4 regions of the Agrobacterium sp. NPDC089420 genome follow, and region 1 is predicted to be linked to each of the others. Evidence: predicted binding sites of a transcription regulator. Region 1 holds the regulator's gene; each other region holds the start of a gene.
What was found. Region 1 encodes LexA, which represses DNA repair genes until DNA is damaged. Its sites were predicted from a motif close to TGTTCNNNNTGTGTTCNG; they were not measured.
Positions count from the first base shown of each region.

Region 2: the regulator LexA is predicted to act here: its motif matches at 2,213-2,230, upstream of ACI2KA_RS16925 (ATP-dependent helicase).
Region 3: the regulator LexA is predicted to act here: its motif matches at 1,613-1,630, upstream of ACI2KA_RS01400 (ATP-dependent helicase).
Region 4: the regulator LexA is predicted to act here: its motif matches at 1,569-1,586, upstream of recA (recombinase RecA).

Region 1 is NZ_JBJDMY010000005.1:11,483-15,695, forward strand. Features, by position in the region: gene ACI2KA_RS08985 (TRAP transporter substrate-binding protein) at 1-142, shown strand, start outside; gene ACI2KA_RS08990 (TRAP transporter small permease) at 262-795, shown strand; gene ACI2KA_RS08995 (TRAP transporter large permease subunit) at 792-2,051, shown strand; gene lexA (transcriptional repressor LexA) at 2,289-3,011, shown strand; gene ACI2KA_RS09005 (glutathione S-transferase family protein) at 3,425-4,102, shown strand; gene ACI2KA_RS09010 (ComEC/Rec2 family competence protein) at 4,122-4,213, opposite strand, start outside.
Region 2 is NZ_JBJDMY010000010.1:181,214-185,426, forward strand. Features, by position in the region: gene ACI2KA_RS16910 (ABC transporter permease) at 1-323, shown strand, start outside; gene ACI2KA_RS16915 (ABC transporter ATP-binding protein) at 313-1,155, shown strand; gene ACI2KA_RS16920 (ABC transporter ATP-binding protein) at 1,152-1,901, shown strand; gene ACI2KA_RS16925 (ATP-dependent helicase) at 2,357-4,213, shown strand, end outside.
Region 3 is NZ_JBJDMY010000001.1:271,466-275,678, reverse strand. Features, by position in the region: gene ACI2KA_RS01400 (ATP-dependent helicase) at 1-1,571, opposite strand, end outside; gene ACI2KA_RS01395 (carboxymuconolactone decarboxylase family protein) at 1,673-2,083, opposite strand; gene ACI2KA_RS01390 (efflux RND transporter periplasmic adaptor subunit) at 2,325-3,488, shown strand; gene ACI2KA_RS01385 (efflux RND transporter permease subunit) at 3,485-4,213, shown strand, end outside.
Region 4 is NZ_JBJDMY010000001.1:115,823-120,035, reverse strand. Features, by position in the region: gene ACI2KA_RS00575 (pseudouridine-5'-phosphate glycosidase) at 1-426, opposite strand, end outside; gene ACI2KA_RS00570 (carbohydrate kinase family protein) at 457-1,398, opposite strand; gene recA (recombinase RecA) at 1,645-2,736, shown strand; gene alaS (alanine--tRNA ligase) at 2,967-4,213, shown strand, end outside.

The sequences.
Region 1 (4,213 bases):
CAAGGCCAACAGTGCCATCGAGGTGGCCGAAGACATCGACCACGCCGCTTTTGCGAAGGCGACGGCGCAGGTGCTGGAGACATGGAAACAGAAGCCCTTCGGCGATTTCGTCGCGGAGCTGGAAAAAGCTGCCAAGGGCTGACGATCGCGACGCCGGCCGGCTTCCGCCCCGGGCGGCGTCGTCTCGCGCCCACCACAGGATCGGCGGGAGCCTCACTCACGCCGGCATTCATACGGTTTCAGTTTTCAGGAGATGCGCCAATGCTCGAAGGAGCCTTGTCCGCCGCCAATCGCGTTGACGGTTTCATCGCCATCCTCTGCCGCGTCATCATCGTGGCGTCCGGCATTCTGCTCACGACCATCATGACCACGAATGTCATCGTGCGTTACGTCTCGACATCCGGCGGTCTGGATTTCGCGGAAGAGCTGCCGACCATGCTGTTTCCCTGGTTCATCGTCGCCGGCATCACGCTCGCGGCGCAGAACGGCGCGCATATGGCGGTGGAATGGATCTATGACAAGTTCGACGACCGCGGCAAGGTCGGCGTTCTGCTGTTCGCCAATCTCGTGACGGTCGCGAGTTTCATCGTTCTGGCGCAGCAGGCGCTGGTCGTCGCCGAGATCGCCGGCGCTGAAATAAGCCCGGTTCTGCAATTGCCCAACAGCATCGGTTATTACTCCATCGCCTTCGGCGCGGCACTGGTCTCGATCACCACCGCAACCGCCAGCCTGCGCATTCTGTCCGGCGGCTGGCACGCGCGCCCGCACGGCGCAACCGAGGAGATGCCCCTATGACCATCGTGATGATCATTGCATTTTGCATTCTCATGATGCTGGCGGTTCCCGTCGGTTACGCGCTGATCATTTCGGCAGGCGTCGCCGTGCTGTGGAACGGTTATGTGCCGCTTTCCATCGTGGCGCAGCAGGTCTATGACCAGACACAGTCCTTCCCCATGCTGGCGCTGCCGTTCTTCATGCTGGCCGGCACGCTGATGCTGGGCGGCAAACTCGGAACCCAGCTTTTGGAACTCGCCTCCAAAGCCATGCAGCGCTGGCGCGGCGGCCCGCTTTCCACCACTGTCATCTCTTCGGTGGTGTTTGGCGGCGTCTCCGGCTCTGCGGTCGCCAATGCCAGCGCACTGGGTTCGGTGCTCATTCCATGGCAGAAACGCCAGGGTTATCCCGCGCCTCTCTGCGCGGCGAACAATGCCACCTCGGCCGTTATCGACGTGCTCATTCCGCCCTCTATCCCGATGATCCTCTATTCGCTGGTGAGCGGCGTCAGCATCGCCAATCTGTTCATTGCCGGAATCTTGCCCGGCCTGCTGATGGCCGTCGGCTTCATCATCGTCTGCTGGGCGATTGCCGTGCGCCGCGGTTATGCGGTCAGCGATGAACGCATCCGCAAGCGCGATCTGGCGGTTCTGGCATTTCGCAGCCTGCCGGCGATCCTTCTGCCGATACTCATCATCCTCGGCCTGCGCTTCGGCTTTGCGACGCCCACGGAGGTGGCCGTTCTTTCGGTCGTTTATTCGCTCGTGCTCAGCATCGTCTTTTACCGCGACCTGACGTGGAAACGTTTCTGCGACAATTTCGTCGAGGCGGGTTCGGCAACCGGCGTCGTCATGCTGGTGATCATGGGCAGCGCCGCGGTGGGCTGGGTCCTCACCTTCGATCAGGCGCCCCAGCATTTCGCCACCTGGGTGGCGGAAAACATCTCGAACCCGATCCTGATCATTCTCATGATGAACATCCTGATGCTGATCATCGGCATGCCGCTCGATCTGCCGCCGTCGATCCTGCTGCTCGGACCGATCTTCGTGCCGCTGGCGGACATGATCGGGCTCGACCGGGTGCAGCTCGGCATGATGATGGTCATCAATCTCGGCATCGGGCTTTATACGCCGCCGATCGGCACCACGCTCTTCATCTCGTCCTCCATCGCCAGAGCGCCGCTCGGCGCGACGACCAGGGAGTTGTGGCCGTTCTTTGCCATGGCAATGCTGCTGCTTATCGCCGTCAGCTTCATCCCCGCCCTGACGATCTACTGACCTCGCCTGCAGCAGAACCGGAGACCATCGGCTAACGCCCCGGCCGGTGGTTTTTCGTTCACGATCTATCCTTCAAGATACGGCAAATCTTCGTTCCGCCGCTTCGCCGATGAAATCACGATCTGAGATGGAACCTTCACGAAATTTTAGGGGATTGCGGAACACATATGGAACATATAGTGTTCGTTCTGTATTTGTTTCGCGACCTCAACGACGATTCTCAAGGGTGTTTTCCTCATGCTCACGCGCAAACAGCAGGAATTGCTTCTCTTCATTCATGAAAGAATGAAAGAGTCCGGCGTGCCGCCCTCCTTCGATGAAATGAAGGACGCACTCGACCTTGCCTCCAAATCCGGCATCCACCGGCTGATCACGGCCCTCGAGGAGCGCGGCTTCATTCGCCGGCTACCTAACAGGGCGCGGGCGCTGGAAGTCATCAAGCTGCCGGAGGCCTACGCGCCGGGTGCGAGGCCGCAACGCGGTTTTTCGCCGAGCGTCATCGAAGGCAGCCTCGGCAAACCGAAGGCGCCGGAACCGGCACCCGCCCCCAAGGCGCCTGCCAACGATCTCGGCGGGGCGGTCACCGTGCCGGTCATGGGCCGCATTGCCGCAGGCGTGCCGATTTCCGCCATTCAGAACAATACGCATGACGTTGCCGTGCCTGTGGACATGCTGGGTTCCGGCGAACATTACGCTCTTGAGGTCAAGGGCGATTCGATGATCGAGGCCGGCATTTTCGATGGCGACACCGTCATTATCCGCAATGGCAACATTGCCAATCCCGGCGATATCGTCGTGGCGCTGGTGGATGACGAGGAGGCGACGCTGAAACGCTTCCGCCGCAAGGGCGCCTCCATTGCACTGGAGGCAGCCAACCCCGCCTATGAGACCCGCATCTTCGGGCCGGACCGGGTGAAGATCCAGGGCAAGCTGGTGGGGCTGATCCGCCGTTACCATTGATCGCTAATGGCCGCCATCGTCTCGGCGCGAACATCGCCCCGGTGAGGAGACCTCCATTGAGGATGGCGGCAATTCTGCACTTCGGCTGACTATGTCGATTCCGGGCCGACACATTCGTCCCGGGAGCAGCTGCATTCCGTTCCGCTGATCATCGGCTCCGGTCTTCATATGATATTGCGGCTTTGGCCCGGCCTGTTGCGCCCCGTGCCTCATCTGCATGGAGTTTCGATAACGTAGCGGGGTGTTTCGCCCGTGGGATGGACTTAACGCGACATCGTCACTGAACGGCGACATCCTCATCGCGTGACCCGCCGCCACTCATCAAAGGCGCTTATGGGTGCCATGGATTATTTTCGATATTCCGCAGCGCTTCGACATGTATAGAAATAAGCGTGATATCCGGGAGACAAGCCATGTACGATCTTTATATCGCCAACAAGAACTATTCCTCCTGGTCGCTGCGGCCCTGGGTCTTGATGCGCACGCTCGGTATCGCCTTCGATGAGAAGCTCGTTCCGTTCGGCGAAGGCGTTTCCTTCTCCAGCTTTTCGCCAACGGGCAAGGTGCCATGCCTTGTCGATGAGGGCGTGACGATATGGGAATCGCTGTCGATCGCCGAATATCTTGCCGAAAGGCATCAGGGCGTCTGGGCAAGCGACAAACAGGCGCGGGCATGGTCGCGGTCGGCTGCGAGCGAAATGCATGCCGGCTTTTCCTCGCTGCGCAATCTCTATCCCATGTCGGTCGGTATTCGGGTCAAGCCGAAGGCCGGCGATGCCGGACTTGCCGCCGATATCAGGCGCATCGACGCGCTGTGGAGCGAAGGCCTGAGGCAATTCGGCGGCCCCTACCTTGCCGGCCAGAAATTCACCGCGGTCGACGCCTTCTTCTGCCCGGTCGCATTCCGTTTCCAGACCTATGGCGCCGATCTTTCACCGGATGCGAAGGCCTATTGCGACCGGCTGCTCGCCCTGCCCGCCATGCGCGAATGGTATGAGGCCGGATTGCGGGAGATCTGGCGCGATGCCGCCCATGAAGAAGAAATAGGCGGCATTGGCGAACTGACCGCGGATCTGCGTCTCAAGGCCTGAGACCCAGCACTGGCGGTCGTCACTGCGACGTCGCCAGCAGCTGCCGGATGTTTTCGGGAACATCGTGCTCGAAACTACCGCTCTTCCAGTCGTAATAGCGGTGTTCGCTCC
Region 2 (4,213 bases), on a different contig from region 1:
CCGCCGCCAGGCTTTACGGCGCCTCGAAAACCCGGCTTCTGTTTCTCTACATAGCGCCCATGTGCATCCCTTCCGTCGTCGTGCGGCTGACGCTCAGCATGGCCGGCATCATCCTCACCGCCGCAGCGCTCGGATTTCTCGGCCTCGGCGCCCAGCCGCCGGCGCCGGAATGGGGCGCCATGATCTCCAACGGCCGCAAGTTCATGCTCGACAACTGGTGGGTCGCCGTCATGCCCGGCATCGCCATCCTCGTCACCAGCCTTGCGTTCAACCTCGTCGGCGATACGCTTCGCGATATTCTGGATCCACGCCATGCCCGGTAATGAACCCATTCTCAAGATACGGGATCTCTCGGTGCGTTTCGGCCGCGCCAGCATTCCCGCCGTCAACAATGTCAACCTCGATCTCGGGGCGGAAAGGGTTGGCATCGTCGGCGAATCCGGTTCGGGCAAGTCGACGCTCGGGCGCGCCGTCATGCGGCTTCTGCCGCCCTCGGCGCGGGTCGACGCATCGACACTCGATTTCGAGGGCGCGCCGCTTCTCACCCGCAGCGAAAAAGCCATGCGCAGCCTTCGCGGCAACCGCCTGGCGCTCATCATGCAGGACCCGCGCTACTCCCTCAACCCTGTCCTGCCCGTTGGCAAGCAGGTTGCCGAAGCCGCACTTCTCCACCAGAAGATCAGCAAGGCGCGCGCGCTCGAACTTGCAGCGGAAATGCTCGGGCGGGTGCGTATCGCCGATGTCGAAAGAACGATGCAGCTTTATCCGCACCAGATATCGGGCGGCATGGGCCAGCGCGTGATGATCGCCATGATGCTTCTGGCAAAACCGCGCCTCGTGATCGCCGACGAACCGACATCGGCCCTTGATGTCAGCGTGCGGGGCGATGTGCTGCGGCTGCTCGACGAGCTTGTTCGCGAAAACAACTCGGCCCTTCTGCTCATCAGCCACGATATCCGCATGGTCGCGTCCTTTTGCGAAAGAATTCTTGTCATGTATCAGGGCCGCGTCGTTGAAACGCTCAACCGTCTTGATGAGGCCAAACATCCCTATACGCGCGGACTGATCGCGGCGATGCCGGATCCGAAAAACCCGGTCCGCCGGCTGCAGGTGCTGGACCGCAAAGCCATCAACGAAGCAGGGAGCCTGTCATGATCGACGTCAAGGAACTGTCCGTTTCCTTCGGTCAGGGAGAAGGCCGCAAGCAGGTCGTCAAATCCGTTTCCTTCTCGGTCGGTAAAGGCGAGACGCTTGGCATCGTCGGCGAATCCGGCTGCGGCAAATCCACCGTCCTGCGTTCGCTTGCCGGGCTGGACCGCCATTGGCAGGGGACGATCTCGCTCAACGGCAATCCGGTCGATCCCGAGCGCACCAAGGAGCAACTGCTGCTGGCGCAGATGGTCTTTCAGGATCCCTACAGCTCCATCCATCCGCGCCACCGTATCGAGCGCGTGCTTGCCGAGCCCGTGAGGGCGATGAAGAAGGGCGAAGGCTGGGATCGCGTCGCCCCCGCGCTGCAGCAGGTGGGGTTGCCGACGGGTTTCGCCGAGCGTTTTCCGCACCAGCTGTCGGGCGGACAGCGCCAGCGTGTGGCCATTGCGCGCGCGCTGATGCTTGAACCGGAAATCCTGCTGCTGGACGAACCGACATCAGCGCTGGATGTCTCGGTACAGGCCGAGGTTCTCAACCTTCTGTGCGACCTGCGCGATCAGCGCGGGCTTACCTATGTCCTCGTCAGCCACGATCTTTCGGTGATCGCCCATATGTGCGACCGCGTGCTGGTGATGCAGAATGGCAGCTTCGTCGACGAGTTGACGAAGGACGACCTGCAACAGGGAAAAACCCATCACCCCTATTCGCAGATGCTGTTCGATGCGACGGTGATAACGCCGGAAAGATGATTTGGCGCCGGCCTGTCACGCACAGGCTGAACCTGACATGCCTGGGCGGATGGCAACGGCCATCCCCTTGCACCCGGAAAGGCGAGGACGCCTTGCCCCTCGCCAGCGTCTGCACCCGCAACCGCGTCCCGATGGCCCCGTCATTCCTCGCCGCCCCGCAAAAACTTGGTGATACGGGTCTTAGGACGCGGTGGGCCGCGTATTGCGCCTCGTGACCCCTTAGGACCTGGCGCGAGGACAATCGCGCCGGATGGCGTCCCCACCGCCTCATGTGCCGGGGCGACACCCCGTACTTTGACGGGCGAAGAATGCGTTCGGCATTTGTTCTGGATTGCTGTTTGAGTCTTTGCTAATCATTGCAACAACGGGGCAGACATGGCGAGCCGCAGCACGGCCCGCCGGCCTTTTTGCCGAGGCCCCGTCGGACGGACAACCACATATCAAGGATTGCAGGCATGGCGGTTGCCTATCTGGACAAGTTGAACGAACAGCAGCGCAGGGCGGTGGAACACGGCGTCGGGCTGACGGAAGGGCAGACGGCCGGGCCGTTATTGATCATCGCCGGCGCCGGTTCCGGCAAGACCAACACGCTTGCCCATCGCGTCGCGCATCTGATCGTGAATGGCGCCGATCCCCGCCGCATCCTGCTGATGACCTTTTCAAGACGTGCCGCCTCGGAAATGGCGCGGCGTGTCGAGCGGATCTGCAAGCAGGTCATCGGCGGCAATTCGGGAGCGCTTGCCGATACGCTTTCCTGGTCCGGCACATTTCACGGCATCGGCGCACGCCTTTTGCGCATCTATGCCGAACAGATCGGCCTCAATATCGATTTTACCATCCACGACCGCGAAGACAGCGCCGACCTGATGAATCTGGCCCGGCACGAACTCGGTTTCTCCAAGACCGAAAGCCGCTTTCCGACGAAGGGAACATGCCTTGCGATCTATTCGCGCGCGGTGAATTCCCAGACGGCGTTGAAGGACATCCTGCGCCAGCACTATCCATGGGTCGCCAGCTGGGAGAGCGAACTCAAGGCGCTGTTTGCGGCCTATGTCGAGGCCAAACAGGTCCAGAACGTGCTCGATTACGACGATCTTTTGCTCTACTGGGCGCAAATGGTGAGCGATCCCGTCCTGGCGGAGGATATCGGCAACCGTTTCGACCATGTGATGGTCGACGAATATCAGGATACCAACCGGCTGCAGGCCTCGGTGCTGATGGCGCTCAAGCCCGGCGGCCGCGGCCTGACCGTGGTGGGCGACGATGCGCAGTCGATCTATTCGTTCCGCGCGGCGACGGTGCGAAACATCCTCGATTTTCCGGCTTCCTTCAGCCCGGCCGCCGATATCATCACGCTGGATCGCAACTATCGCTCGACGCAGCCGATCCTGGCGGCCGCCAACGGCGTCATCGATCTGGCGCGCGAGCGGTTCACCAAGAACCTCTGGACCGAGCGGCAGTCGCTGGAGCGCCCGAAACTCGTGACGGTGAAGGACGAAACCGAACAGGCGAACTTCATCATCGACCAGATCCTTGCCAATCGCGAGACGGGCATGACCCTGAAGCAGCAGGCCGTGCTGTTCCGCACCTCCAGCCACAGCGGCCCGCTTGAGGTGGAGCTGACCCGCCGCAACATTCCCTTCGTCAAATTCGGCGGCCTGAAATTCCTCGACAGCGCCCATGTGAAGGGCATGCTGGCCGTGCTGCGCTTCGCGCAGAACCCGCGCGACCGCGTCGCCGGTTTCCGGCTGCTGCAGATGCTGCCCGGCATCGGCCCGAAGAAAGCCGGCAATCTTCTCGATGTGATCGCGACAGATCCGGAGCCGCTGCTTGCCCTTGCCGAAATTCCGCCGCCGCCGAAGACCGGCGACGACTGGACGGCTTTCACGCAATTGCTGGTGCGGCTGCGGCAGGGGCAAAACGGCTGGCCGGGCGAGATCGGGCAGGCGCGGCTGTGGTACGAGCCCCATCTCGAACGCCTCCATGAAGACGCCGATGCCCGCAAGGCGGATTTGCTGCAACTCGAGCAGATCGCTGGCGGTTATGCCTCACGCGAACGGTTTCTGACCGAGCTGACGCTCGATCCGCCCGATGCCACCAGCGATCAGGCCGGCGTGCCGCTTCTTGACGAGGATTATCTCAGCCTGTCGACCATTCATTCGGCAAAGGGTCAGGAATGGCGAGCCGTCTTCATCCTGAATGTGGTGGACGGCTGCATCCCCTCCGATCTCGGGGTCGGCACCACCCAGGAACTCGAGGAGGAGCGCCGGCTGCTTTATGTCGCCATGACGCGCGCCAAGGACAGCCTGTCG
Region 3 (4,213 bases), on a different contig from region 1:
TGCCAGCGGCGGAAATCCTGCACCACATCGAACAGCGCCTTGCGCGCCTTCGGTTTCAGTTCGTCGGTCTCGATGATGTCGGCGGCTGCCGCCAGCATCGGAATGTCGCGGGCGCGGGCATAGTCGTGCAGGTTACGGATCGTCGTATCGCCAAGGCCGCGCTTCGGCGTATTGACGATCCGCTCGAAGGCGAGATCGTCGGCCGGCTGGCAGACGAGGCGGAAATAGGCCATGGCGTCGCGGATTTCGAGGCGCTCGTAAAAGCGCGGGCCGCCGATGACGCGGTAATTGAGGCCGAGCGTGACGAAACGGTCTTCGAATTCGCGCATCTGGAAGGAGGCGCGGACGAGAATGGCCATGTCGTTCAGCTTGTGGCTCTTGCGCTGAAGCTGTTCGATCTCCTCGCCGACCGCGCGGGCTTCCTCCTCGGAATCCCAGGCCGCATGCACCACGACCTTTTCATCGTCCGGGCTGCTGCGCTCGGTAAACAGCGTCTTGCCGAGACGGCCCTCATTATGGGCGATCAGATGACCGGCCGCGCCGAGAATATGTTCGGTGGAGCGGTAATTGCGTTCGAGCTTGATGACCTTGGCGCCGGGGAAATCCTTGTCGAAGCGCAGGATATTGTCCACTTCTGCGCCACGCCAGCCATAGATCGACTGGTCGTCGTCACCCACGCAACAGACGTTCTGCGGCTCGCCCTTGGCGCGCTGTGCGAGAAGCCTCAGCCACATATATTGCGCCGTGTTGGTGTCCTGATATTCGTCCACCAGAATGTAACGGAACTTCTGGTGATACTCCTTCAGAATATCGGTGTGGCGGCGGAAAATGCTGATCGGGTGCATCAGTAGATCGCCGAAGTCGCAGGCATTCAGCGTTTTCAGCCGGTTCTGATAGGCGGTGTAAAGCTCGCGGCCCTTGCCATTGGCGAAGGCGCGGCTGTCGCCCTCCGGAATATCCGGCGGCGTCAGGCCCTTGTTCTTCCAGCCGTCGATCATGCCGGCGAACTGCTTGGCCGGCCAGCGCTTGTCGTCCAGACCTTCAGCCTGGATGAGCTGCTTGATCAGCCGCACCACGTCGTCGGTATCGAGAATGGTGAAGTCCGATTTGAGGCCGACGAGTTCGGCATGGCGGCGCAGCAGCTTGACGCCGATGGAGTGGAAGGTGCCGAGCCAGGGCATGCCCTCGACAGCGCCGCCGACCAGAACGCCGATACGTTCCTTCATCTCGCGCGCCGCCTTGTTGGTGAAGGTCACGGCAAGGATCTGGCTCGGATAGGCGCGGCCGGTCGCTAGAATATGGGCGATACGGGTCGTCAGAACGCGGGTCTTGCCGGTGCCGGCGCCGGCGAGCACCAGCACGGGTCCGTCCAGAGTTTCCACGGCATCGCGCTGTTCCGGGTTGAGGCCGGAAAGATAGTCGGGCGCTGCACGCGTCTGGTCGCGCGCCGCCATGGCGCGGGCGGCAATGCCAAGCCCGCCGCCGCTCTCCGCACCGGCATTGTTCGTCGCCCTGCGCGGCGTCACGGGTTCTTCATCGAAGAACGGCATATCGTCAAAACTGTTGCTCATGCGGCCCAATGTAGTGATTCGGGATATAAAGGCCAGAACCGTGTTCTGCTTTTATTCCGGTATCAACCGTCAAAACGCCCATTCCAAGGCATTTTTTCGCTTCATGCCTGCCTGTCGGCGTCGAAAGCCGCGTCCACCGGCAATTGCAGCGCCACCGCAAGCTGGTTGGTCTTGGCGGCAAGCGCGATCACCCGCATCAGATCGGCATGCTGTTCTCGCGTCATGCCCTTGGCTTTGGCGGCGGCCGTGTGGGAATGGGCGCAATAGGAGCAGCCATTGGTGACGGAAACGGCGATATAGAGCATTTCCTTCACAAGGGGATCGAGCGCCGAGGGCGTGGCCATCACCGTCTTGACCTCTGCCCAGGTCTTTTCCAGAAGATCGGGGTCGAAGGCGAGATAGAGCCACATATTGTTGACGAAATCGGATTTGCGGGTGGTGCGGATATCATCGAACACCGCCTTGACGCGCGGGTTGGCTTCGGGGTTCTCGGTTTTCGTTACGGCGCTCATGGTTTCCTCCGGTTATCGGCCCTCATGGCGGCAGATTAGCGCAATGGCGGATATTTGCGACAGGAATGCGCGCTCCGATGGCCTTCTGGCTGCGCGGGACAGCAATTGCACCCAAATTACAATTACGTAAGGAACGGATTTGTGCGTTGCCTTGCCCCCGCCAAGCGGGAATACTGCACCTGTCCCGGAACGTGCCGTTTTCGGGAACGTATCGTGCTGCGCGGATCAACCGGAGAAATACATGCGGGTCTGGAAACAGGTGGGTGTCAGTGTTGCGGTGGTGGGAGCCGGGCTCTGTCTCTGGGGCTTTTATTCGCCCGATGCCCGCAATCTGCTCGCCAGCATGGGACTTGGCAAAACGCCGGCCGGCGCGATCGAAGTCGCCGCCGCCGGCAGCGCGGCGGGTGCGTCATCGGGCGAGAATGCCGGCGGCGCGCGGCGCAATAACAACGCCACCCTGGTGGTGACGGCGCCGGTCAAAAAAGGCACGGTCAATGACCGGCTGAACGCCATCGGCAATGGCGAGGCGATCCAGTCGGTCGTCGTCATGCCGCAGGCAACCGGTACGCTTTCGGAAATCCGCACCTCATCCGGCGCCCGCGTCGTCAAGGGACAGGTGCTGGCGCGGCTCGATGACGAGGAGCAGGTGATCGAGCGTGACAAGGCGCAGGTGGCGCTGCGCAGCGCCGTCGAAAAATCCAGTTCCTACAAGAACCTGAAATCCGTTTCCCGCCTCGATGTGCTGGATGCGCAGATCGCCGAGGAAGCCGCCAAGCTTGCGCTGAGCACCGCGGAACTCAATCTCAAGCGCCGCGATATCGTCGCACCCATCGAAGGTGTGGCCGGTATCGTCGCCGCCAATATCGGCGACAACGTCACCACGCAGTCGACCATCGTCAGCATCGACGACCGCTCCGAAATTCTCGTCAATTTCTGGGCGCCGGAGCGGTTCGCAACGGCAATAAAGGTCGGCATGGCGGTGGAGGCGACGTCGATTTCACGGCCGGGGGAGACCTTCAAGGGTGAGGTCGAGGCCGTCGACAACCGCGTCGACGAGGCAAGCCGCACGATCCGCATCCGGGCGAAGTTCGGCAATGAGAAGGATGAGCTGAGGGCCGGCATGTCCTTCGGCGTCACCATGCGTTTTGCCGGCGAGACCTATGCCTCGGTCGATCCGCTGGCCGTGCAGTGGGATGCGGAAGGCTCCTATGTCTGGCGTGTCGCCGACAACAAGTCGCACAAGGTGCGGGTGCAGATCGTGCAGCGTAATCCCGATGCCGTTCTCGTCAAGGCCGAGCTTTCCGAGGGTGAGCCTGTGGTGATCGAGGGCCTGCAGCGCGTTCGCGAAGGCGGCGCGGTCCGCGTCGGCAGCCAGCCGAAACCCGAGGAGGTTGCCAGCCAATGACGACGCAGCCGCCCTCCGGTCAGGATTCCAAGCTCGCCTTTACCGCCCTGTTCGTGCGCCGGCCAATTCTGGCGGCGGTCCTCAACACGCTGCTGGTCGTTGCCGGCCTTGCCGCGCTGGTCGGCGTTGAAGTGCGCGAACTGCCGGATGTCGACCGGCCGATGATCAGCGTCAGGACCACCTATGAGGGGGCGGCGCCCGAGACCATCGACCAGGAGGTGACGCAGACCATCGAAGGCGCGGTGGCGCGTGTCAGCGGCGTCAAGTCCATCTCGTCCAACTCGCAATTCGGCACCAGCCGCGTGACGCTGGAATTCGGCGACAATGTCGATCTGGCCGTTGCCGCCAACGACGTGCGCGACGCCATCGGCCGCGTCACCAACCAGCTGCCGGACGATGCCGACGAACCGCAGATCATCAAGGCGGATTCCGACAGCCAGCCGATCATGCGCCTTGCCGTCACCTCGACCACGCTCAGCATGCAAGACCTGACCAAGCTGGTGGATGACGAAATCATCGACCGCCTGGCCGCCGTCGACGGCGTGGCGGATGTGGAGCTTTACGGCGATCAGGAAAAGGTTTTCCGGGTCGATCTCAATCAGGCGGCCTTGGCGAGCCGCGGTTTGACCGTGACCGATGTTTCGAACGCGCTGGCGAGCGCTGCCCTCGACGTGCCGGCCGGGTCGCTGAAAAGCACGACGCAGGATATCGTCGTGCGCGCCACC
Region 4 (4,213 bases), on a different contig from region 1:
GGTCTCTTCCGCGCCCTTGTGCACGCCGCCGATGCCGCCGGTGGCGAAAACGCGGATGCCGGCGCGGGCGGCGGCGATCATGGTGGCGGCAACCGTGGTGGCGCCGGTGCGGCGCTCGGCAATTGCGAAGGCGATATCGGCGCGCGAGACCTTCATGGCGTCGGTGGTCTGGGCGAGCGCCTCGAGCTGGTCCTTCTCAAGGCCGATATGCAGGGTGCCGTGAATGACGGCGATGGTGGCGGGAACGGCACCCTGGTCGCGGATGATCTGCTCGACGCTTTCCGCCATCTCGATATTGCCGGGATAGGGCATGCCATGGGTGATGATGGTCGATTCGAGCGCCACGATCGGCGCGCCGCGCTGCTTGGCGGCGGCGACTTCCTGGGAATAGACGATGGGAAGGAGCGGGGAGATGGGCCGGGTCATTTTAGTTTGTTCCAATTTACAAAAGCGGGTTCATGCCAGCATTTCGGCCTGGGGAACAAGCCCCAACATGGCTTCGACACTGTCTTTTGATAGATCCTGGGCAGTGGCGAAGGGCGATTGCACGGTGATGGCGGCTGCGGCCGCACCGTGCCTCAAGGCTTCTGCAATCGTCTTTCCCCCGGCGATGGCGGCAAGGTAACCGGAAGCCATGGCGTCACCCGCGCCGGTCACGTCCTTCACATCACGGATGAGGGGCGGATGGAGCATCGCCGTTTCTGTCCTGTTGAAGGCCACGACCTCGCTTGCGCCGCGGGTGACGACGCCGCCGGAAAGCCCGGCCCCGCGCAGGATGGCGGGCCAGTCGCGGACATTGGCCGCCGTCTCGCCGGTAAGGGCGCGGGCCTCCGCTTCGTTCATGAAGAGGATGTCGATATCGGTAAGCGCGCCTTTCAGCTTCACCGCCTTGGCGGGCGAAATGGCGATGGCCGCGAGCGGCTTTTCGCAGGCGCGCGCGACGAGGCCGAGCGCCGTCAGCGTGTCTTCGGGAAGATTGGCGTCGCAGAGCAGGAGGTCGCTTGCTGTGATCGCCTCGCGCACGCCGCGCACCTTCAGGCGGCGCGGGGTGAACAGCTTGTAGAGATCCATGTCGGCCAGCGCGATGACCAGATTGCCGTCGCGCTCCAGAATGGCGGTGTAGCTCGGCGTGCGGCGATCGAGGAAGGTAAACGGCGTATCTTCCACACCCGCCTGGCGTGCGGCCTCCGCCACCGCTTCCCCCGTCACGTCGCCGCCGCGCGGGGCGATGATGCGGACCTGAAAACCGAGCCGGGAGAGATTGCGCGCGGCGTTAAAACCGCCTCCGCCTGCCTCTTCCATCCAGGAGCCCGGATTGCTGGCGCCGGGCGCCGTCTCGGTCTCGATCATGCCACGCCTGTCGATATGCGCACCACCCAGAACGAGTATTTTTTTCACGCTTGCGTTTCCCTCTCTGGCGGATGGAAAGACCGGACGATTCGGCCTAAACTGATGTCTTCCTGACCTCGCATCCGGTTTGCGGCTATAGGCCCGGCACGGAAAAACGAAAGCAGAACAAACGACTTATCGCTATTTGTTTTCAATATGCTGGCTCAGCCTTGCGAAATGAGAACAAATAGAGTACATACCGTTTCCATACTGCTTCATTGCCTGTGCGGCTTCAATAACCTAAAGGTGGTTCGGATGGCACAAAATTCTTTGCGTCTCGTAGAGGATAAATCGGTGGATAAAAGCAAGGCACTGGAAGCGGCGCTCTCCCAGATCGAACGGTCGTTCGGCAAGGGATCGATCATGAAGCTCGGTTCCAATGAAAATGTGGTGGAAGTTGAGACCGTTTCGACGGGTTCGCTCAGCCTGGATATCGCGCTCGGCATCGGCGGTCTGCCGAAGGGGCGTATCATTGAGATTTATGGTCCGGAAAGCTCGGGTAAAACGACGCTGGCGCTGCAGACGATTGCGGAAGCCCAGAAGAAGGGCGGCATCTGCGCCTTCGTCGACGCCGAACATGCGCTCGATCCGGTCTATGCCCGCAAGCTCGGCGTGGATCTGCAAGGCCTGCTGATCTCGCAGCCGGATACCGGCGAGCAGGCGCTTGAGATCACCGATACGCTGGTGCGTTCCGGTGCGGTGGACGTGCTCGTGGTCGACTCCGTTGCGGCGCTGACGCCGCGGGCGGAAATCGAAGGCGAGATGGGCGACAGCCTGCCGGGTCTTCAGGCGCGTCTGATGAGCCAGGCGCTCCGCAAGCTGACCGCCTCGATCTCCAAGTCGAAGTGCATGGTGATCTTCATCAACCAGATCCGCATGAAGATCGGCGTCATGTTCGGTTCGCCGGAAACGACGACGGGTGGTAACGCTCTCAAGTTCTACGCTTCCGTGCGCCTCGACATCCGCCGTATCGGCGCCGTCAAGGAGCGCGAAGAGGTTGTCGGCAACCAGACGCGCGTCAAGGTCGTCAAGAACAAGATGGCGCCGCCCTTCAAGCAGGTGGAATTCGACATCATGTATGGCGAAGGTGTTTCCAAGACCGGTGAGCTGGTCGATCTCGGCGTGAAGGCCGGTATCGTCGAGAAATCCGGCGCCTGGTTCTCCTATAACAGCCAGCGTCTCGGGCAGGGGCGTGAAAATGCCAAGACCTTCCTGCGCGACAATCCGGATACGGCCAACGAGATCGAACTGGCGCTGCGCCAGAATGCCGGTCTGATTGCCGACCGCTTCCTGCAGAATGGCGGCCCGGACGCCGGCGAAGGCGACGACGGCAGCGACGAGGGCTGATACATTCCGCGAAGGTCCGGGCATCGCTGCCCGGAGACTTTGCCGGACTGATAAGGATCAAAAGGGTCGAGCGATTTTTCTTCGCGCGGCCCTTTTTGTTTGCCGACGCGTCTTCGCTGGCCGCCATGGCTGGACAGGGCCGGGTGCGGACGATAAAAGCCAGTGATTTTGCAATATAGCCATCCTTCGGGGTGGCGGTGATGGACTCCAGCTGTGAGCGGTGTGTGGGCATGAGCGGTGTGAATGAAATTCGGTCGACCTTTCTCGACTACTTCAAGAAGAACGGACACGAGGTCGTGCCCTCCAGCCCGCTGGTGCCGCGCAACGATCCCACGCTGATGTTCACCAATGCCGGCATGGTGCAGTTCAAGAACGTCTTCACCGGTCTTGAAAGCCGTCCCTATTCCACGGCCGCCTCGGCGCAGAAATGCGTGCGTGCCGGCGGCAAGCATAACGACCTCGACAATGTCGGTTATACTGCCCGTCACCACACCTTCTTCGAAATGCTCGGCAATTTCTCCTTCGGCGATTATTTCAAGGAAGAGGCGATCACCCATGCCTGGAACCTGATCACCAGGGAATTCGGCATCGACCGCAACCGTCTGCTGGTCACGGTCTATCACACCGACGACGAGGCCTTTAACCTCTGGAAGAAGATCGCCGGTTTCTCCGACGACCGGATCATCCGCATTCCGACCAGCGACAATTTCTGGGCGATGGGCGATACCGGTCCCTGCGGTCCCTGTTCGGAAATCTTCTACGACCATGGCGATCATATCTGGGGTGGCCCGCCCGGTTCGCCGGAAGAGGATGGCGATCGTTTCATCGAAATCTGGAACCTCGTCTTCATGCAATATGAGCAGTTGACGAAGGAAGAGCGCATCGACCTGCCGCGTCCGTCGATCGATACCGGCATGGGTCTGGAGCGCATTTCCGCGCTGCTGCAGGGCAAGCACGACAATTACGACACCGACCTGTTCCGCGCGCTGATCGCCGCTTCCGTGGAAGCGACCGGCGTTCCGGCCGAAGGCGAAAAGCGCGCCAGCCACCGGGTCATCGCCGACCATTTGCGCTCGTCCGCCTTCCTGATCGCCGATGGCGTCCTGCCGTCGAATGAAGGCCGTGGTTATGTCCTGCGCCGCATCATGCGTCGCGCCATGCGCCATGCCGAGCTTCTCGGCGCGCGCGAGCCGCTGATCTACAAGCTGCTGCCGGCGCTGGTGCAGCAGATGGGCCGCGCCTATCCGGAACTGGTCCGCGCCGAGGCGCTGATTTCCGAGACGCTGAAGCTTGAAGAAACCCGTTTCCGCAAGACGCTGGAACGCGGCCTGTCGCTGCTTTCCGACGCCACCTCGACGCTGCACAAGGGCGACATGCTGGATGGCGAAACCGCCTTCAAGCTTTACGACACCTATGGTTTCCCGCTCGACCTGACGCAGGATGCGCTGCGTGCCCGCGAAATCGGCGTCGATATTTC